DNA from 4 places in the uncultured Bradyrhizobium sp. genome. Region 4 is predicted to be linked to each of the others. Evidence: predicted binding sites of a transcription regulator. Region 4 holds the regulator's gene; each other region holds the start of a gene.

Region 1 (5,375 bases), on a different contig from region 4:
ATCAGGTCGCCCTGGGCTTCGAACAGGCTGCGCGCGCGCTCCTCGGCTTCCTTCAGCTCCCAGTTGCGATCGGCCAGCGCTTCGTTGTGCAAAGCGAGCTTGCGAAGCCGCTTGCGGATCCAGCGCAGCCGCACGCTCAGCGTCGCCAGCGCCACGCATGCCACGGCGAACAGAAAACTGGCGCCGATTGCAAAGGCATGAGGATCGTAACCGGAGCCCTCCGACCGGCTTCCGGCGATGAACCCGTAGGCGCCGCCAAAGGCGGCGGAGAAGATCATGAACGAGCGTATCGCAAGGCTTGCCCAGGGATGACGGCGCGCGAAACGGCGTAGCCGCGCTCTGATCCGGAAAACCCGCCCCATCACCGACCACCCCGAAAATGTCTTGCCGCCGCGGCAGTTTTGCGCGGACGGCATTCAGACCGTCCGAAACCTTTGGCGCATGCCGGCGCGAAGGATGCGGCGGCGACGTTGCCAAGTGCTTGAGGCGGCGCGGCATCGCGCCGTCCGCTGCGAACAGGGTTGACGGAACGTTAATGGCGGTCAGAGCGCCGCGGCCATTCGGGCCCGCCCGCCATTGGCGCCGACGACGAGGGCGGCGGCCTCCCGCAGCGAAAACGTTTTCGACCTTACAAAAATCCGATAATCGGCCCCGCCATCGGTCGACAGATAGATGACCGGTGCGGATGCGGAGGGATAGGCCGAGATCGCGACAAATCGGGGAGCGCCGCCGCAAGTGTGCGCCTCTGCGCTGCCGGCGTCGTCAACCATCACGAAGTCGGCGGTTTCGGCGCTGTCGACGATCTGCACCCGCACCGTTGCCGTAGTCGGAACTTCGGTGAATGCGACCTGCAGATCGGCATGCCAGGGCGCCTCCGCAATCTGCAGCGCGGACCCGCCGGCCTCGATGCAGGGCCGTGGGCCGGGCAGCAATTCACCGTGCGCGAACAGCCCGGCAAGGATGAGCGGAACGGCGGAAGCCAGGATTCCGAAACGCAACATGATACACACTCGCTCAACTTGACCCATAGACGCAGGGCTTATGGTTGGCAGAGCGTAAAGAAAACTAGTTACCGCCGCGTTGACGCGCGCAGGTCAGGTGCAAAAAATGGCTGTTTCACGCCGCGCGCCTGACATCGTCGGCCAGCGCGCGATAGGACAGCGCTTCGGCCAGATGCAGCCGGCCGATTCTGTCCGTGCCATCGAGATCGGCCAGGGTGCGGGCGACGCGCAGGACGCGGTGATAGCCGCGGGCGGACAGCCGCATGGTTTCGGCGGCATCGCGCAGCAGCTTGAGGCCGCTCGCGTCCGGCTGCGCCACGGTTTCCAGCACCGCCGCCGGCGCTTCCGCATTGGTGCGCACATTGGGCAGGCCGGCAGCGGTGTAGCGCGCCCGTTGAATGCCGCGCGCCGCGGCCACGCGCGCGGCGACCTCTGCCGATCCTTCCGCGGGGGGCGGCAGGATCAGGTCGGCGGCGGTCACCGCCGGCACCTCGATGCGCAGGTCGATGCGATCCATCAGTGGCCCTGAAATACGCGCCTGATAGTCGGCGGTGCAGCGGTCGATGCGGCCGCGCTTGCAGGGATAGCCGGGCTCATAGGCGTGGCCGCAGCGGCACGGGTTCATCGCCGCGACCAGCATGAAGCGCGCCGGATAGGTGACGCGATGGTTGACGCGGGATACCGCCACCTCGCCGTTCTCCATCGGCTGGCGCAGCGAATCCAGCACCCGCGGATCGAATTCCGGCAATTCGTCGAGGAACAGCACGCCCTGATGCGCCAGCGAGATTTCCCCGGGTCTTGCGCGCATGCCGCCGCCGGTGAGCGCCGCCATGCTGGCCGAATGATGCGGGCTGCGGAACGGCCGCCTTGCGGTAAGCGCGCCACCCTCGATCTCGCCCGCGACGGAGGCGATCATCGACACTTCGAGCAGCTCGGCCGGCGACAGCGGCGGCAGGATCGAGGGCAGCCGTGCCGCCAGCATCGATTTGCCGGCGCCGGGCGAGCCGATCATCAGCAGATGGTGGCCGCCTGCCGCCGCGATCTCAAGCGCGCGCTTGGCGCTTTCCTGGCCCTTGATGTCGCGCAGGTCGAGCCCGGCTTCCTCGCGCTCGCGAACCTTCGGCTGCGGCCGCGACAGCACCTGGGTGCCCTTGAAATGATTGGCGATCTGGATCAGCGAATGGGCGGCCACGATCTCGATGTCGGGGCTGGCCCACGCCGCCTCGGCGCCGCAGGCGGAAGGGCAGATCAGGCCTTCGTCGCGCGAATTGGCGCCGATCGCTGCCGGCAGCACGCCGGCCACCGCCGCGATCGATCCATCCAGCCCAAGTTCGCCAAGCACGGTAAAACCCGCCAGCGCGTCGGCCGGAATGGCGCCGATCGCCGCCATCAGGCCGAGCGCGATCGGCAGGTCGTAGTGGCTGCCTTCCTTCGGCAGGTCGGCGGGCGCGAGGTTGACCGTGATCCGTCGCGCCGGCAGCGCCAATCCGGAGGCGATCAGCGCCGAACGCACCCGCTCGCGCGCCTCCGACACCGCCTTGTCCGGCAGCCCGACAATGGCGAATGCCGGCAGGCCGGGTGCGACCTGCACCTGTACGTCGACGGCGCGGGCCTCGATGCCTTCGAATGCGACGGTGGAAACCCGCTGAACCATGAATGCCCCTCAGTCACAACGGAGGGTAGCGTAAAGCGTCCAGGCGAACAAGAACATTCAGGGAACAACCGCAGGCTGAACCCGCATGTTACCGCGCATAGCCTGAGTTGTGCTTACGGCCGCAAAGAATCGAACTGGCACATTCATCAAAGGGGAGCCGTTCTAGGCATTCGCTCAGCATGACGACGAAAAGAGCGGGACGGGCTTTGTTAGCGGGTCGCGTGGACAATTCGGCCATGTGAACTAAAATGAGGGTCGTTGCTCAACCGAGGTCATTGTCATGGGCCAGGCAAGCGTCATCTGGAAGTTCATCGGATCAGAAAAAAATCGCAAGATCCTGTCTTGGGCTGGCGGCGGCATAGCCGTCATCATCGGGGGCCTGTTTGCCTGGTACACCTCGACACACAGTCCCGCCAAAGACCTGTCACGTGAAAGCATCAACGTCGGGGCAGGTGGAGTCGGCATCAACGGCTCAGTCACAAATTCGCCGGTAACGACTAATGTGACATCCCCGAAGTGAGGTCCCGCGGTTACATCTGCGCCATGGCCGCGGCGCTGGCGCTCGAACTGGCGCTCGAACTGGCGCTCTTGGGCCGGGTAAGCGCCCAGGACATCCGCGCCGGCGAAAACGCCGTTGTCATTCAGGGAAATGTCACAAACAGTCCGATATCGACCGGGCTGACGCCGGCGCAACTGGCCGAACTGAAGCAAATAGCCGGTATCGCAAGCGACAAACGGACCGCGGAACAAGAGCAGCTCATTGGACTGCTGCGGGAAAAGCTCTCGCTCAATGAAGCGCAAATTACGGCGGCTTTGAACCTGATCGGTGAAAAGAATGTCCCTTCGGAAGGAATTGGCGAGAAGCTGGTCGAGTTCGCGCGCAAGCACCTCCAACTCCAGAAGCAATTGGAAGAAGTATCCGACAGATATCCAAAGCTTCGGGCCTTGCGTGAAAGCGCGACCGCCCTCATCGATGCGGGAAAATTCGCCGAGGCGCGCGCTAAGATCCAGTCGGAGATCGAGAAAGGCATGGATGCTCGACGCGAAGCGGCCGAATTGACCGCCCTCCAAGCCCTGACCGCCAGTCTGCAATTCCAGACCGTAGAAGCCGCAGCGCTGTATCAGGCAGCGTCACTGCTGGCGGAGGGGGACCCCGAACTCAGCATCAACTATACCCTTTCCCAGGTACGCGAGCTGGTAAATGGCGGTGATGAGCACACGCGCCGAGACTATTTCAGAGACGCGCAGCGCGCTTTGGAAAAAGCCAGCTCGAGTTCGGCAATCGACCGCTATCCCGTACTCAAACGGGCCGTCAACCATCAGTTGGCAATCGTTCTGACCGCGAGCTGGAACCTCAATCGCTCCCCGGAAAATTTCGCCAAGGCAAAGGCCGCGTTCGAGAGAAGCATCGCCGAGGAAAAGGTCGGCAGCCAGGACTGGATTGGAGCAAAATCAGGATTGGCGACCCTGCTTCTGTTACAGAACCCGGATGATGCCATAGCGATCTATCGGGAACTCCTGGATCAGGGCGCCGCCCTGGATGGTGAAAACAAGCGCATTGTACTGGCCAATCTCGCAAGCGCCCTGGCGAGTTCGGGCAGCGAGCAAGGCAATCTCGATATGCTCAGGGAGGCCAAACAACGCGCTGAACAGGTCATCGAAATCAGTCCGGACGAAAATGACCGGCACAAGAGCCTGTATAGATACAATCTGGGCAACATCACCTATCAACTCGGGATATTATCGGCCGATCCGGGTCATCTCGCGGCTGCGGGAAGATATTATGAAGAGGCCCTCAAACTGATTTCCAGGGAGGCTGAACCTCTGTCCTGGGCGCTCACGCATCAAAACTGGGGCATGACGTTTCTGGCGCTCGGGCGCATGACGAGAAATGGCGATCACTTCGGGGAAGCAGTTCGACACTTTGATGAGGCGTTGAAGGTATGGCGGAGGGATGAACCGGTTCATGGGTGGTATGATGCGCGATTCAAACAGGCACAGGCCCTGACGGAGTGGTCCGCACTCCTTCCGGACGCGGCACGCCTGTCCCGGTCATCGGCGAATTTGCAAGAACTCAAGACGGCATTGCCTGACGATGATGAGCGAGATGACAGGCTGGTGGGTATCAATACCCTGATGGGCGACGTCTCGGCGCAAACCTGGAAGCTGACCAAAGATCCTCGCTATCGCACGGCGGCGATCACCAGCTACAAGGAAGCGCGTAAACACATCCTGGTTCCGCTCTTCGACGAGGACGCACTCAAGACAGCCGAAAAGCGGGAAAAAGAGTTGTCGGCGAAAATTAAGGCGCTTGGCGCTGCCGCTTCACGCAAAACGAAGACCAGGTAGCAACGGCCCACAAGCGGCGGGCGCATAGCTGTTGCAGATGCAGGTTATTTGCGGCATCGGACGGATGCCGACGACCATTCGGAACCGGCCTGCATGCCGAACCTTATCCCCGCTTCTTCTCGATCGCATCCCACACCTTCGCCGCCACGTCCGGCCCGCCCAGCCCGGCGATGGCGCGGATTCCGGTCGGCGAGGTGACGTTGATTTCGGTGAGGTTGCCGTCGATCACGTCGATGCCGACCAACAGCAGCCCGCGCTCGCGCAACGCGGGACCGAGCCGCGCGCAGATTTCCCGCTCGCGGTCCGTCAGCTCCGTGGCATTCGCCGCACCCCCGCGCACCATGTTGGAGCGCAGATCATCGTCGGCGGGC
Region 2 (5,375 bases), on a different contig from region 4:
ACAAGCCCCCTTCCCAGCTTTGCACCTCATCAATGAACGCTGCTTGTTCGGGTTCAGGCGTAACACCCGTCTGTACAAACGCGATAACTGGCTTGCGCCCCTTAGCGTCGCGGTACTCTTCATGCGTGGCGGAGAGGCCCGAAGCCTGGGCCGGTCCATAGCGTTCACCCAAGACCAGCAGCATAAGGTCGGACTCACGAAGGCCCTGCAGGCAGGCAACTTGGGCGGAGTGCGACCGCGCACCAAAGCTCTCAGCCATGACGGGTTCGTGGCGTAAAGTGGCAACCGCTGCCTTGCAGGCAGCGCGAAGTGACTCGAATCCGGAAATCAAAGAGCTGATAAAAACCTTCATGGAAGTCACTTAAGGCGCCGCGCGCTGGACTCAAGGCCCTGAGATTTGATTCGTTAGAGGAGCACAGGAACTGTGTCCGGCGCTGAAATTCGACGCGAACCAATAGATTTAAGCGGCTGCCGTTTCGACAGTTGGACGCTCCTGACCGCGTTTGCCATTTATTAGGTTGAGAAGCTGGGCCGCTGCCCGCGCGTCGCATAGCGCGCGATGATGGTCTTCAAGGCTGATCTCATAGGCTTGGCAAAGGTTACCCAGGCTGTAGGACTTGTGACCTGGATGGCTGCGCCTCATTCCGGCGCAGGTACAGAGCTTGGGGTAGCGAAAGCGGCGTCCAAGCCGATCAAATTCCGCAGCGATGAAACCGTAATCAAAGTTGACGCTGTGCGCAACAAAAATGGCATCCTCGCCCATAAACGCACGGAACGAGTCGGCGATTTCCGCGAACAGCGGCGCGTCCCGTACCATGGCATTGGTGATGCCGGTCAACTGCGTGATGCGGTGCGGGATGAGACGCTGCGGGTTGATAAGGGAATGCCATTCGTCGATGACGCGGTGATTGCGCATTTTAACGGCGCCGATCTCGGTGATGCGGTCGCCATTGCCCCAGCTGCCCGTGGTTTCGATGTCCACGACGACATATTCCTGTTCGGGATCGAAGCGATAGGCAACGCGCGCAATCTCGGCGTTGATGCCGGCGTTTTTCAATTGGCGTAGGCGAGTCAGCTGGTTGCGGCGCACCGCATCGCCCTCGGCCTTCACTTCAAGAAACAACAGTTCCGAATGACGCACGAGCATGAGGTCGGGAAAGCCGTCATGCATTCCGACGTAATCCTGGCACATTGCTGCCGTCACGGTAGCGATGGCGTTGGGATTTGCGGTCTGGAGCAGCGCGCGCAGTGCTTCAGCGTTCACGCGATCCCAGCCAAAAACGCCATTTGGTGTCCCCCACTTTGCCGCGATGGTACGAAGGATCAGCGGCAGCCCCGCGCCGGTACGCAACGCGTTAAGCTTCGATGCGATTTGCGCGTCGAAGCGCCGTTTGAAGCTGCGGTCTTTGAGGCATTGCGGCACCCAGTCAAACCCGCTGTGCAACTGGCCCGATTCAAACAGCTCGTCCCAGAACAGCAACCCAAATAAACTGCGCCACAGGCAATTTTCCGAGTAAAATACGCGCCAGCCGTCGCGGCGCATGACGCCCGCGACACCGGCCTCGGGGTTAGCGCGACGGATATCATCAACCGTGAGGGTGCGTCCCGACCGCAGCAATTCCGTACATGCGCCGGTGCGCTGACCGCCGAATTTGCGGGCATGGAAATCGGTAGCGAACAGATATTCATCGTCGCTCGCGGGATCGTCGATCATGTGGCGCAAAAGTTCTTCCGCGCTCGCCTTGTCGCCTCCAGTGTAGAGCAGTCGCACGAGCCGTTCGTTGCATTCCGCCGAGGAGCCGGCGCGGTACAACCTGTCGGCCGTAGCTTTGTCACCCCGCTTTTCGAAGAACTGTCCAACCAAGTAGGCGGCGCGGTCGCGAAGGTCGCCGACGTGCTCGCTGGCGGCGCGTGGGCCGTCGAGCACGTCATCAACGGCGCGGGTAAAGACGGCAGCCGATTTCGTTTCGAGACGGTTTAGGATCTGACTGTAATGAAAACAGGCGTAGGCTTCCTCGCCATCGCTGAAGCGGGCGCTGAAGGAAGTCAGCTTGTTAGTGCGGATAATCCCGAGGTCGCGAAGCGTGAAATTTTTGAGATCGCGCTCGGTTTTGCCGAAATAGAGGTAAAGGAGAAAATGAATAGGGGCGAGATTGTCGAGCGCGACATAGTCGGTGCCGCCGCAACGATCAAGCGCGGCCGCGAACGGTATCGTATCGACGAAGTGATCGACCAGCCTCGGCTTGGACCAAGTGCTTCTGACCGCGACCGCGTCAATCGCTTTGCCGGCTTGTAGCAGCGAGTTCTTCGACAGGGTCGAAAGGAAAGCGGCGTAATCGTCGTCGCGCAAGGCGCGCGCCAAACCCGATACCCTCAACTCGTCCAAGGCTGACGCTACGTTGCCGATTTCACCATACTTAAACGCCGAGGGCCGAAAGACGTAGCCGCGGCGATTGATCATGCGTATCAGGAGACACTGGGCGTCCCTCGAAAACCCGCGAAACAGGGCAATAAATGCGTGATGCTGGGGGCCAAGAACCGGCTCGTAGGTGCGCTCGACGAAGCCGAGCATTTCCGTGAAATGGTCGAGATAATAATAGACGGGCAGAACGGGCAGCTTCATCCGTATGTGCCCTTCCACGCTTTTTTCTGAGCGGCGTAGCGCGGCTCAGCCTCGGCCTTTTTCCAATGGCGGTAGAAGACCTCGGCACTCTCCGCTTTCGCGGGATCGCCGGTGCCGCGCTCTTTCAGCGCATAGCCCTTGTACTTGTCGTACTTGCGCCCGCCCTTGTAGTTGGCGTAGCGGCGTGCGCGGGTGTAGCCCATTTGCAGAAATTTCCGTGCCATGTCGGCGCCGACAAAATCCTCGGCGTCGAGATACGCCTTGAACATCCGAAAGATTGCGCTGGCGCTACGTCTCGCAATCGCGGGTGTCTTGAAGCGCCAGTGCGGGACAAGCTCGCTCTTGTACGGCTCACAGATCAGAACGCCTTGCTCGCCCTTGCCGACGCGGTACCGCTTGGGCCGCGCGCGGTAGTTGATGCCGCACTTCCAAGGATAGCTTGTCTTATCGAGCGACAGATATGACGGTGTGGCACGCGCGGGCATTAGCGTTTCCAACGCGGACGGCAACCGCGAAGGGCACTCACGGTAAATATGCGGCAAATTAGCATGTTCCATGTTTGTTCTAGGTAGGCGACTTGTCAAGCCGGATTGAGTGGGGAGTGCATCGCCGCATAGTTCTCCTGTCACGGCATGTTTCTATAGCACTCAACCCTTAGGTGTTTTTTCTACAAGATGCTGGCAAGCTATTGAACGAGCGATGTTTTTGCTTGCTTGACTCTTTTCCTTTTAAGAGAACAAAATAAGAACATTCAGTTTATCCGGAGACGTCAAGGATGGCCTCGGCCAGCCCGCACATGCCTATTGCCGAATTGCGCCGCTGGTTGGAGCGGACGGAACGGCATGGCCGCGCCCTGAGTGCTGTCGTGCCCTTCGGAGTGGCGGCGATTGATGGCGCGCTCCCTCACGGCGGAATCGCGCGCGGGAATGTGCACGAGGTGATCGAAGGCGGACCAGCCAGCGAACATGCCGCTGTCGCCACGCTGTTCGCGGCCGGTATCGTCGCCCGCATCCCGGGGCCGGTGCTGTGGTGCTTGCGCACGCGCGATCTCTTCGCGCCCGCGCTCGCCCGTATCGGGCTTCATCCGGACCGCGTGATCTATTGCGAGACCTACAAGGATCGCGACGTGCTGCCGGCGATGGAAGACGGGCTGCGCTGTATCGGCCTCGCCGGTGTGGTGGGCGAAGTCACCAAGCTGTCGCTCACCGCGTCGCGCCGCCTTCAGCTTGTTGCCGGCGAAACCGGCGTCACCGCGCTCGTGCTACGCCGCTGGCGCACGCTCGACGAACACAAGCTGGCCGGCGAGCCCACGGCCGCGATGACGCGCTGGCGGGTGGCGCCCGCCGCGTCCGGTCCCGGCGTCTTTGATCATCTTCAGCGACAGCGCTGGAACGTGGAATTGCTGCGCGTCAAAGGCGGCGAACCTCATAGCTGGATCGTGGAGGCTTGCGATGCGCAGGGTCGTCTCGCTCTTCCTGCCGCGCTGGCCGACCGACCGGCTGCGGCGGAAGAACCCAAGTTTGCCGACGCGGGATAGGCCGCTGGTCACGGCTACGATGGAAAAGCAGCGGCGGGTCATCGCTTCAGTCGATGGCGCCGCCGCACGCGCCGGGCTTGCGCCCGGCATGACGGTAACGCATGCGCAATCCCTGATACCGGACCTAACCGTGGTTGATGCCGCGCCCGAGGAGGACGCGGCCGCGCTGCGCAAGGTCGCGATCTGGTGCATGCGCTATTCGCCGCTCGTTGTCCCTGACCCGCCCGACGGCATCTTCATCGACGTGGCGGGTGCGGCGCATCTGTTTCAGGGCGAAGAAGCGTTGATCCAAGATTTGCTGTCCCGCATACAGGCCCAAGACATCGCGGCCAAGGCGGCGCTGGCCGATACGCCGGGCTGCGCCTGGGCCATGGCGCGCTTTGGCAACAGCCTCGTTGTGTCACCGGGGCGTGCCTCCGAAGCTATGGCGAGCCTGCCAGTGGCGTCCCTGCGGCTTCATGCAAAGACTATCGAGGCGCTACATGAGGTCGGGATCGAGCGCGTGGCGCATATCGCGAGCAAGCCGCGCGCCGGCCTGCAGCTTCGTTTTGGCGGTGATGTGCTGCTGCGCTTCGATCAGGCGCTAGGGAGCATTATCGAACCTTTGAGCTCCCTTCTGCCAGAGGAAGTGCCGAGCAAGCTCCTGCGCTTCGTCGATCCCCTCGCCGATCCCGACGATCTAAAACGCGTCATCGCCAAGCTATGTGCCATGCTCTGCCCGGAGCTGGAACACCGCGGCGTGGGCGCGCGACGGCTGGATCTCGTCTTTCTGCGGGTCGATAATATCGCCCAAGCCGTGCGCGTTGCGCTCGCGCGTCCCTATCGCGAGCCAAAGCATCTTGCGCGGCTGCTGGAAGAACGGCTGGTGCTGGTCGATCCGGGCTTCGGCATCGAGCAGGCGACGCTCACCGCGTCGTGGATCGAAGCCTTGAGCGAGCGGCAGACCATCGGCCGCCATCTGGCAACGGATGGCAGCGACGTGGATGTCGGCCAGCTGGTCGATACGCTCGGCGTCCGCCTCGGCTCCAAGGCCGTATTTCGCCTGGCTCCCGTCGAAAGCGACCTGCCGGAGCGCTCGGTCAAGCGCCTGCCGGCGCTGCACCCACCGCAAGGCCAGGACTGGCCCAAGACCCTGCCGCGTCCGGCGCGCCTGTTCTCGCCCCCCGAGCGCGTGGTGGCGATCGCCGCCCTGCCCGATCACCCGCCGCGCCTGTT
Region 3 (5,375 bases), on a different contig from region 4:
GCGGCCGCCGCTCCGGCACGTCGACCGAACATTCGCCGGTAAGATATTTGCCGGTCAGCGACTTTGGATTGCGCATGATCTCGGCCGGCGTGCCCTGCGCCACGATATGGCCGCCATGCATGCCGGCGCCGGGGCCGATGTCGAGCACGTGGTCGGCGAGCCGGATCGCGTCCTCGTCGTGCTCGACCACGATCACGGTGTTGCCGAGGTCGCGCAGCCGCTTCAACGTATCCAGCAGCCGCGCATTGTCGCGCTGGTGCAGGCCGATCGACGGCTCGTCCAGCACATAGAGCACGCCGGTGAGGCCGGAGCCGATCTGCGAGGCGAGGCGGATGCGCTGGCTCTCGCCGCCCGACAGGGTGCCGGAGGCGCGCGCCAGGGTCAGGTAATTGAGGCCGACGTCCAACAGGAACGACAGCCGCTCGCGGATTTCCTTCAGCACCCGCGCGGCGATCTCGTTCTGCTGGGCGTTGAGCGCTTCCGGCACGGTCTCGAACCATTCACCGGCTGATCGCACCGACAGTTCGCTGATCTCGCCGATATGCTTGCCGCCGATCTTGACGCACAGCGCCTCCGGCTTGAGCCGATAGCCGCGGCAGCCTTCGCAGGGCACGTCGGAGAAATATTTGGCGAGTTCCTCGCGCGCCCATTCGCTCTCGGTTTCGCGATAGCGGCGGTCGATATTGGTGATGACGCCTTCGAACGGCTTCTTGGTGTCGTAGGAGCGCACCCCGTCTTCGTAGGAAAACTTGATCTCGTCGTCGCCGGAGCCGTGCAGGAGGGCGGCCTGCGTCTTCTTCGGCAGGTCCTTCCATCTGGTTTCCAGCGTGAACTTGTAGAACTTGCCTAGCGCCGTCAGGGTCTGGATGTAATAGGGCGAGGACGATTTCGCCCACGGCGCGATGGCGCCGCGGCGCAGCGTCAACTCCTTGTCGGGAATGACCAGCTCTTCGTCGACATGCTGCTCGACCCCGAGGCCGCCGCATTCCGGGCAGGCGCCATAGGGATTGTTGAAGGAGAACAGCCGCGGCTCGATTTCCGGAATCGTAAACCCGGACACCGGGCAGGCGAATTTCTCCGAGAACAGGATGCGCTCGGGGCCGCTCTTGTCGTGGATCTTTGCGGTTTTCTTTTTTTCACCCTCGCCTGCAAGGGGAAAGTCGGCCCGCAACGCCGGGGTGGGGTCACCGTCCGCAACCGGACCTGCACCCGACCGCTTCGCGCTCGACCTCCCCCTTTCAGGGAGAGGAGAAGAAGAGGGGGACGGCGCATCGGCATATTCGATCACCGCCAGCCCGTCCGCCAGCTTCAGCGCGGTCTCGAAACTTTCCGCCAGCCGCTGGCCCATGTCCGGCCGCACCACGACACGATCGACCACCACGTCGATGTCGTGCGGGAATTTCTTGTCGAGCACGGGCGCATCCGCGAGTTCATGAAAAGTGCCGTCGATCTTGACGCGCTGAAATCCCTTCTTGAGATATTCCGCCAATTCCTTGCGGTATTCACCCTTGCGGCCGCGCACCACCGGCGCCAGCAGGTACAGCCGCGTGCCTTCCGGCAGCGCCAGCACCCGGTCGACCATCTGCGACACGATCTGGCTCTCGATCGGCAGGCCGGTGGCGGGCGAATAGGGCACGCCGACCCGCGCCCATAACAGCCGCATGTAATCGTAGATCTCGGTGACGGTGCCGACGGTGGAGCGCGGGTTTTTCGAGGTGGTCTTCTGCTCAATCGAAATGGCCGGCGACAGGCCGTCGATCTGGTCGACATCCGGCTTCTGCATCATCTCCAGGAACTGGCGCGCATAGGCGGAGAGCGATTCGACGTAACGCCGCTGTCCCTCGGCATAAATGGTGTCGAACGCGAGCGACGACTTTCCGGAGCCGGACAGGCCGGTGAACACCACGAGCCTGTCGCGCGGAATTTCCAGATCGACGTTCTTGAGATTGTGTTCGCGCGCGCCGCGGATGGTGATCGCGCGCATCCCCGACCCGGCCTGCTGACGCTTGGCCCTTAGAATTTCGTCCATGATCGGCATTTCCAGACGCGCTTGCGCCGCATGAGGCGTGCATCGCCCGAACCTCGCGACGTGCCGCCATATGGATGGAGTATCCGAAACGTAGGTAGAACCGGCCGCGATTTCCAGTGCCGCGTTGCAGCCATCAACCGTTTGTTGGCCACGGCCTGGCGCGTTCCCGAAAAGCCCGAATCGGCCTGAAACTCCTTGCTCCGTGATCACCTGTATGATAGAACAAAAACAGAACAATGTAAAATGTCCCAGCACCACCCGTATTGGAGCGTGGACAACTGCCTGGGCCCCCGCGCAGTCGCGGATGCGAAGGGGTAGGGTGCTTCAGGCAAGCGATAGTATGGAGAGTTTGAGATGGCGGGTTCGGTCAACAAGGTCATTCTGATCGGCAATCTGGGAGCCGATCCTGAAATCAAGCGAACCCAGGACGGCCGGCCGATCGCCAATCTGCGGATCGCGACGTCGGACACCTGGCGCGACAAGAACACCGGCGAACGCAAGGAAAAGACCGAGTGGCATCGCGTGGTGATCTTCAGCGAAGGCCTGTGCAAGATCGCCGAACAGTATCTCAAGAAGGGTGCCAAGGTGTATATCGAAGGCCAGCTACAGACGCGGAAATGGACCGACCAGAGCAACGTCGAGCGATATTCGACCGAAGTGGTGCTGCAGAATTTCAATTCCACGCTGACCATGCTGGACAGCCGCGCCGGCGGCGGCGGTAATTTCGGATCCGACGACTCCGGCGGAGATTTCGGATCGGGTGGTCCTTCCGGCGGAGCGCCTCGCCGCGCCGTAGCCGCCGGCGCAAGCTCCCGCAACAGCGACATGGACGACGATATTCCGTTCTGAGAACTCCGCGTTTCTCGTGCTCCGGACGCATTTGCACCACGGTTTTGCTTCGGCTTGTCGGCGCGCAGCGCGCCCGCACGGCGGGGTGCGCTGAAGAGCGGGGTCCGTCATGAACGCGTGCGTCCGGTATGGGCTCGGCGGAGCGGCATGATCGGCGATGCTTTGCGTCGCCCTGGAATGCCCGCCCCGCATCCGGGAGACGAGATTTTTTGCTGCCTCGTAACGGCGCTGCGCGGCGCCGGAACGGCGCGAAATCCCGCTATGTCAGATAGCGCCTAAGTATTTGTAAAAACGAAGGGAAAAAGCCCCTGCCGAGAGCTGTTCGAGGTGGTTTTTCGACCCCCGATACGCTATATGATTCTTAGCAAAAATTGACCGGATTCCCCCTTGTCGGACACTGACGATACAAAACCCGGAGAGCCGCCGGCTCATTCCGATATTCGGCCCGTTTCGATATTAGACGAAATGAAACGCTCCTATCTCGATTACGCCATGAGCGTGATCGTGGCCCGGGCGTTGCCGGATGCGCGCGACGGGTTGAAGCCGGTGCACCGGCGGATTCTGTACGCCATGTACGAAAACGGCTTTGAGTGGAACAAGCCGTACCGCAAGTCGGCGCGTACCGTCGGTGACGTGATCGGCAAATATCATCCGCACGGCGATCAGTCGGTCTATGACGCGCTGGTACGCATGGCGCAGGATTTCTCCATGCGCGTGCCGCTGATCGACGGGCAGGGCAATTTCGGCTCGGTGGACGGCGATATGCCGGCGGCGATGCGCTACACCGAGTCGCGGCTGACCAAGGTGGCGCAGTCGCTGATCGACGATATCGACAAGGATACCGTCGACTTCCAGGCCAACTACGACAATTCGGAACGCGAGCCGACGGTTCTGCCGGCGAAATTCCCGAACCTGCTGGTCAACGGCGCCGGCGGTATCGCCGTCGGGATGGCCACCAACATCCCGCCGCATAATCTCGGCGAAGTCATCGACGCCTGCACCGCGTTGATCGACGATCCCGCTCTGGGCATCGACGACCTCATCAACATCATCCCCGGACCGGATTTTCCGACCGGCGGCATCATCCTCGGACGTCAGGGCATCCGCTCGGCCTATCATCTCGGCCGCGGTTCGATCGTGATGCGCGGCAAGGTGTCCATCGAGCCCGCCCGCAAGGATCGAGAAGCGATCATCATTTCTGAAATTCCGTACCAGGTGAACAAGGCCACCATGGTCGAACGCATCGCCGAACTGGTGCGCGACAAGAAGATCGAAGGCATTTCGGATTTGCGTGACGAATCCGACCGCGACGGGTTTCGCGTCGTCATCGAGCTTAAACGCGACGCGGTGCCCGAAGTGGTTCTGAACCAGCTCTACCGGTTTACCCCGCTGCAGACCAATTTCAGCGCCAACATGGTGGCGCTCGACGTCGGTCGGCCGCAGGTGATGAACCTGAAGGACCTGCTAGGGTTGTTCGTCGCCTTCCGCGAGCAGGTGGTGTCGCGGCGCACCAAATTCCTGCTCAACAAGGCGCGCGACCGCGCCCATATCCTGGTCGGCCTTGCCATTGCGGTGGCCAATATCGACGAGATCATCCGCGTGATCCGCACCTCTCCGGACCCCAACACGGCGCGCGAAACCCTGATGGCGCGCGACTGGCCGGCCAAGGACGTCGCCGCGATGATCACGCTGATCGACGATCCCCGCCACCGGCTCGCCGCCGACGGCACCGCGCGGCTGTCGATGGAGCAGGCCAAGGCCATTCTCGACCTGCGGCTGCAGCGGCTTACGGCACTGGGCCGCGAGGAAATTTCCGAGGAACTCGACAAGCTCGCGCTGGAGATCGCCGACTATCTCGACATCCTGCGCTCCCGCGCGCGCATCCAGAGCATCATCAAGGCCGAGCTTCTGGCGGTCAGGTCCGAATTCGCCACGCCGCGCAAGACCGTGATCATCGACCAGGAGAACGAGGTCGAAGACGAAGACCTGATCCAGCGCGAGGACATGGTGGTGACGGTGTCGCACGCCGGCTATGTCAAGCGGGTGCCGCTGTCGACCTATCGCGCGCAGAAGCGCGGCGGCAAGGGCCGCTCCGGCATGCAGACCCGCGACGAGGATTTCGTCAGCCGGCTGTTCGTGGCCTCGACCCATACGCCGGTGCTGTTCTTCTCGTCGCGCGGACAGGTCTACAAGGAAAAGGTCTGGCGGCTGCCGGTGGCGCCGCCGAACGGCCGCGGCAAGGCGCTGATCAACATCCTGCCTCTCGAACAGGGCGAGCGCATCACCACCATCATGCCGCTGCCCGAGGACGAATCCTCCTGGGCCAATCTCGACGTGATGTTCGCCACCACCGGCGGCAACGTCCGCCGCAACAAGCTGTCGGACTTCTCCGATGTGCGCCGCTCCGGCATCATCGCCATGAAGCTCGAAGACAACGAGGCGATTGTCGACGTGCAGATCGCCAGCGAGAAGGACGACGTGCTGCTCACCTCCGCCG
Region 4 (5,375 bases):
ATGGGCGCACTGTCTTGAGGATCATGCGCCGTGGCGGAGTGGGGAGGCAGCCGAAGCAAGGCGGGGACTTGGCCGCCGCGCGGGGCGGTGCGGGCCGGCGGCTTCGCCCCCTCGGGGTATCGCGCATGGTCTTCGCTCGGGACCGAGTTGCGAAACTGGGTGCGCGCCGAGGCCGGCGCCGGGCGGTTGCTGCCATGGATACCGGTCGCCTTCGGGGCCGGGATTGCGTTTTACTTCGCCGCCGATCGCGAGCCGGTTGCCTGGGCGGTTGCCGCCACCGCAGCGGTGCTTTGCGCGGCGGCATGGCTGTTGCGGCGGCAAAAGGCGTTTCCTGCAATCGTCATGATGGCAGCATTGGCGGCAGGCTTCGCCACCGCAACGCTGAAAACGGCGCGGGTCGCCCATGGCGTGCTGGCGCGGCCGATCTATGCGGTGTCGCTGAAAGGTTTTGTCGAGACGCGGGAGGAGCGTGAACGTACTGACCGCTTCGTGTTGCGGGTGGTGCAGATGGACAGCCCGCGCGAACAGACCAAACTGGCGCGCGTCCGCCTCTCCGTGAAAAAGGCCACCGCGCCCGCGGTCGGCAGCTTTGTCGAACTGAAGGCGCGGCTGCTGCCGCCGTTGGCGCCGCTGCGGCCCGGCGGTTATGATTTCGCCCGCGACATGTATTTTCAGGGCATCGGTGCGTCCGGCTTCGTGATGGGCGCCATCAAGACCCTGGATCCGCCGTTCAGCCGCGGCGTGTCGCTGCGCTATGCGGCCTTCATGCAAGGGCTGCGCGACGCCATTGACGCGCGGATCCGCACGGTTCTCAGCGGCGATAGCCGCGCCATCGCGACCGCCCTGCTGACGGGGCGGCGGGACGCCATCTCGGCGCCGGTGAACGACGCGATGTTCATCTCCGGCCTCGGTCATGTGCTGTCGATTTCGGGATATCACATGGCGGTGGTCGCCGGCGTGGTGTTCTTCGCGGTCCGTGCAGCGCTGGCTCTGGTTCCGACCTTGACGGTAACGTTCCCGATCAAGAAGTGGTCTGCCGCCGCGGCGCTGGCGGCGGCTCTGTTTTATCTTCTGCTGTCCGGCGCCGAGGTTGCGACTCAGCGATCGTTCTTCATGACCGCCGTGGTTCTGATTGCGGTCATGGTCGACCGCCGCGCGGTGACGTTCCGCACCCTGGCGGTGGCAGCGATGATCGTGCTGTCGATTGCGCCGGAAGCGCTGGTGCATCCGAGCTTCCAGATGTCGTTCGCAGCGACGCTGGGACTGGTAGCGCTGGTACAGACGGGCATGCCAGCGCTGTTCGCTGCGACGGACCATTCGGCCACCGCGCGGGCTGCCTTATGGGGTGGGCGCGAGATTGCGATGCTGGCGCTGGCATCGCTGGTCGCGGGCCTTGCGACCATGCCTTACGCCGCGTTTCATTTTCATCGCGTGACACCGTACGGGGTAGTCGCCAATCTTGCGGCGATGCCGGTGGTGTCGGTGATGGTGATGCCGGCCGGGATGATGGGCCTTGTCGCGATGCCGTTCGGCTTCGACGGCGTGTTCTGGCGCATCATGGAATTCGGCATCGACTGGATGATCACGGTCGCGCAATGGGTCGCGGCACTGCCCGGGGCCATCGGCCGCATGGTGGCATTCGGCACCGGGCCGCTGATTGCGGCGACCGCGGGGATCATCCTGTTCGGCCTGCTGAGGACGCCGTTGCGCTGGAGCGGCGCGGGCGCCCTTGGGATCGCGATTGTATGGGCGCTCTGCGCGCCCCGGCCGGACATTCTGATCTCGGGCGATGCGCGCAATGTCGGCGTGCGAGGCAAAGACGGGCGCCTGCATCTGATGCGGACTGCAAAGGATACGTTCCTGGTCAAGGAATGGCTCGCAGCGGACGCGGACGCGCGGATCCCGGAGGCTGTTTCGCTTAGCGGCGGCGTCTCTTGCGACGCAGCGGGTTGCGTGACGCCGTTGGCGGATGGGACGTTCGCAGCACTGGTGCTGCGGCCCGAGGCGCTGTCGGATGATTGCGGACGCGCCGCGGTCATCATCACAGCGCGACAGGCTCCGTTTGGATGCAAGGCGCTGGTGATCGGCCGGGAATTGCTGCAAAAACGTCTTGCGACCAGCTTGCGGCGAACCCCGGGCGGTTTTGTGATCGATGCGGCCAAGCCGGACGGGACGGATCGCCCCTGGTCGCCGGCGGCTGGCGAGCCAACCGAACCGGAAAACAGCTATCCCGGTCCCGCGGCGGCGCGTCCCCTCGACGCGACCCCGGCCGAAGCCGATCTGCAGATGGAAGATTAGCCGCCAGCCCGCTCAATACTTCCGATAGAGCCCGATCAGCTTGCCCTGAATCCGCACCCGGTTCGGCGGCAGGATGCGGACTTCATACGAGGTGTTGGCGGGTTCAAGCGCGATCGAGGCGCCACGGCGGCGAAAGCGTTTTAGCGTCGCTTCCTCCTCGTCGATCAGCGCGACCACGATGTCGCCGGTTTCGGCGGTCTCGTTGCGCTGGATCAGCGCCATGTCGCCATCGAGGATTCCGGCGTCGACCATGGAATCGCCGCGGACCTCAAGCGCGTAGTGTTCGCCGGAGCCGAGCATGTCCGGCGGCACGCTGATGGTATGGCTGCGGGTCTGCAGCGCCTCGATCGGAGTGCCGGCCGCGATGCGGCCCATCACGGGCACCGACACCGGACGGCTGGAATCGTCCTCCGAACTGCCGCCGGTGCTGGGGCGGACCTTGCCAAGGTTGCCTTCAATCACGCTAGGGGTAAAGCCGCGCCGGCCGTTGCTGCCGCCATTGCCCGACAGTTCCGGCAGCTTGATGACTTCGATGGCGCGGGCGCGATTGGGGAGGCGGCGAATGAAGCCGCGCTCTTCGAGCGCCGTGATCAGCCGGTGGATGCCGGACTTGGAACGCAGATCCAGCGCGTCCTTCATCTCATCGAAAGACGGGGGAACGCCGGCCTCCTTCAACCGCTCATTGATGAATCGCAGGAGTTCATATTGTTTGCGCGTGAGCATCTCGGCCAATCCTCAATTTGATAGTGCCGTTCGATTTCGAGAAGTCGGGGAGACTCCGTTGCGGGCGAATTACTCGAAACAAATCATGAACGGACCCTATATGTTCCATATGTGTTCCGCAACCACTTAATTTCACGTCAACAAAACGAAGTTTTCGAGCAAGGCAGGTGCGTGGAGCATCACGTCGGCAGCCTGAGAATGACGCAGGGCGATCCAGCGGACGCCGCGGGAGCAAACGGTGAACGGATCACAAGCGCCCGCGCCGCAGCGAGATTTCCCAACAATGAACTGTCCTGGTGGTTGACGGGAGTGGCGACCAAACCACCGTCGGAGCGTTCTTCGAGCTGCGCGCGCAGATAGTCCTCGCGGGCATCGTTGGCGGCGAGATTGCGTCCCAGCACGGCCGTTTCCGTTGCATGATGAACGTCCGAACGGCCCGACAGCGCCCGAATCAACGGCACCATGAACAGGAAGGCGCAGACATAGGATGACACCGGATTGCCGGGCAGGCCGATCACCCGCATGGAGCCGAGCCGGCCGTGCATCATCGGCTTGCCGGGCCGCATCGCAATCCGCCAGAACGCCATCGAAACGCCCTCGGCCTGCAGCGCTCGCTTGACCAGATCATGGTCGCCGACCGATGCGCCGCCGATGGTGATGAGAATGTCGGCGCCCCCATCTCGCGCGCGGCGGATGCCGTCGGTAGTGGCCGCGACCGTATCGGCGGCGATGCCGAGGTCGGCAGTGTCGGCATCCTCGGCGCGGGCCAGCGCCCGCAGCGCATAGCCGTTCGAATATACGATCTGGCCGGGGCCGGGCGTCGAACCCGGCATCACCAATTCATCGCCGGTGGCGAGCACGGCGACCTTGGGCCGGCGTCGCACGCCGAGTTGCGGATAATTCATGCTTGCCGCCAGCGACAGGTCGCGGTCGGTGAGGCGGCGGCCGGCACGCAGCAACACGTCTCCTTCGCAGAAATCGACGCCGGCCGGGCGGATATGCCGCCCCATGACCGCCGGTTCGGTGAGGGAGATGATGGGGCCGTCGCGTACCGTATCTTCCTGGATCACCACGGCGTCGGCGCCTTGCGGGATCACCCCGCCAGTGAAAATCCGTACCGCTTCTCCTGCGTGCAACGCCGCTTCGAACGGTCGGCCCGCGGCGACCTCGCCTATCACCCGCAGCCGTGCGGCGACCGTTGAGGCGTCGGCTGAACGCACCGCATAGCCGTCCATCGCGGACATCGCCTGCGGCGGCTGGGTCCTTCGTGCGGCGATGTCGCGTGCGAGCACGCGGTGATGCGCCGCATCGAGCGCGACCATCTCCTGGGATAGAGCCTCGGCACCCGCGAGAACCGCTGACAGCGCGTCGGCCACCGGCATCAGTGCCACCAAAATCTCCTAAATTCCCAGCGCGGCCAGCGCGTCCGCCACGTCGCGGGTTGATCCGACATGAACGACGGCCAACCCGCGCGCCCGCGCGCCCTCGATGTTTTCTGCGAGATCATCGAAAAACACAATGCGTGACGCAGGCACGCCAATCTCCTTCACCACACGATCATAGGCATCGGGGTCCGGTTTCCGGACCCCGATGGTCGAGGACAAGAACAACTTTCGGAAATGGCCGAGGACTTCCGCGTATCGGCGTGTAAAATGCGCCTCATGGGCGCGATTGGTGTTGGAAAAGGCGTAGAGCGGCAGGTGCCGCGCCGCCCGCGCCAGCAGCGGCGCGATGTCGGGCATTTCGCCGGCGAAGATCGCGTTCCAGCCTTCGAGAAACTGCGCGTCGGTGATGTCGATACCGAGCGAGGCGCGCAAGGCGGCGAAGAATTCGGTGTCCGAACTCTCGCCGCGCTCGTGACACTTGTAGGCCTCGTCAGGCGAAAAGCGCTCGATCAGGCGCGCGGACGCGCAGCCGGCATGGCCGGCCCAGCAGGCAAGGGCGCGGCCGAAATCGATGTCGATCACGACGCGGCCGAGATCGAACAGCAGCGCATCGGCAGAGCCGGGAGAAAGCAAGGGCGCGGGCATTGCCTCGGTATGCGCGAGAACCGGCGGTCGGACAAGAACCCTCGCTGCGCCAGACAACGTTAACGGCGTCCGCCGAACCAGATCCGATCAGTGCTTGGCACCGAAAATGATTTGATGGCCGCTCGCTACTGCGTTGCCGGAGATCGTGCCGAAGACGATGGCGTGATCCTCGACAACGGCGTTGCCATACGCCTCGCCGTAGATGGTGCCGAAATCCTTCACGGTTGCATTCTCATAGACTTGTCCGCGGATGACTGCGTTGTCCATGACCTTGCCCTGGCCAAAAACCCGTCCGGTGACCACCGCGTTACCGGAGACAGCGGC

What was found. The regulator LexA, encoded in region 4, represses DNA repair genes until DNA is damaged. The targets are predictions, from matches to a motif close to TGTTCNNNNTGTGTTCNG.
Region 1: the regulator LexA is predicted to act here: its motif matches at 2,705-2,722, upstream of ACFE72_RS13140 (YifB family Mg chelatase-like AAA ATPase).
Region 2: the regulator LexA is predicted to act here: its motif matches at 3,356-3,373, upstream of ACFE72_RS16245 (ImuA family protein).
Region 3: the regulator LexA is predicted to act here: its motif matches at 2,248-2,265, upstream of ACFE72_RS08120 (single-stranded DNA-binding protein).

What each region holds. Positions count from the first base shown of each region.
Region 1 covers NZ_CAXUNQ010000021.1:46,999-52,373, forward strand. Annotated here, with positions in the region: gene ACFE72_RS13130 (response regulator) at 1-362, opposite strand, end outside; gene ACFE72_RS13135 (hypothetical protein) at 543-1,001, opposite strand; gene ACFE72_RS13140 (YifB family Mg chelatase-like AAA ATPase) at 1,117-2,655, opposite strand; gene ACFE72_RS13145 (hypothetical protein) at 2,936-3,175, shown strand; gene ACFE72_RS13150 (hypothetical protein) at 3,199-5,004, shown strand; gene gshB (glutathione synthase) at 5,108-5,375, opposite strand, start outside.
Region 2 covers NZ_CAXUNQ010000033.1:21,503-26,877, forward strand. Annotated here, with positions in the region: gene ACFE72_RS16230 (DUF4062 domain-containing protein) at 1-352, opposite strand, end outside; gene ACFE72_RS16235 (exonuclease domain-containing protein) at 461-2,623, opposite strand; gene ACFE72_RS16240 (DUF4385 domain-containing protein) at 2,620-3,108, opposite strand; gene ACFE72_RS16245 (ImuA family protein) at 3,399-4,160, shown strand; gene ACFE72_RS16250 (DUF6504 family protein) at 4,075-5,375, shown strand, end outside.
Region 3 covers NZ_CAXUNQ010000010.1:289-5,663, forward strand. Annotated here, with positions in the region: partial or broken gene uvrA (excinuclease ABC subunit UvrA) at 1-2,029, opposite strand, end outside; gene ACFE72_RS08120 (single-stranded DNA-binding protein) at 2,384-2,878, shown strand; gene gyrA (DNA gyrase subunit A) at 3,266-5,375, shown strand, end outside.
Region 4 covers NZ_CAXUNQ010000035.1:14,978-20,352, forward strand. Annotated here, with positions in the region: gene ACFE72_RS16675 (ComEC/Rec2 family competence protein) at 31-2,298, shown strand; gene lexA (transcriptional repressor LexA) at 2,311-3,021, opposite strand; gene glp (gephyrin-like molybdotransferase Glp) at 3,201-4,412, opposite strand; gene ACFE72_RS16690 (HAD-IA family hydrolase) at 4,422-5,051, opposite strand; gene ACFE72_RS16695 (hypothetical protein) at 5,139-5,375, opposite strand, start outside.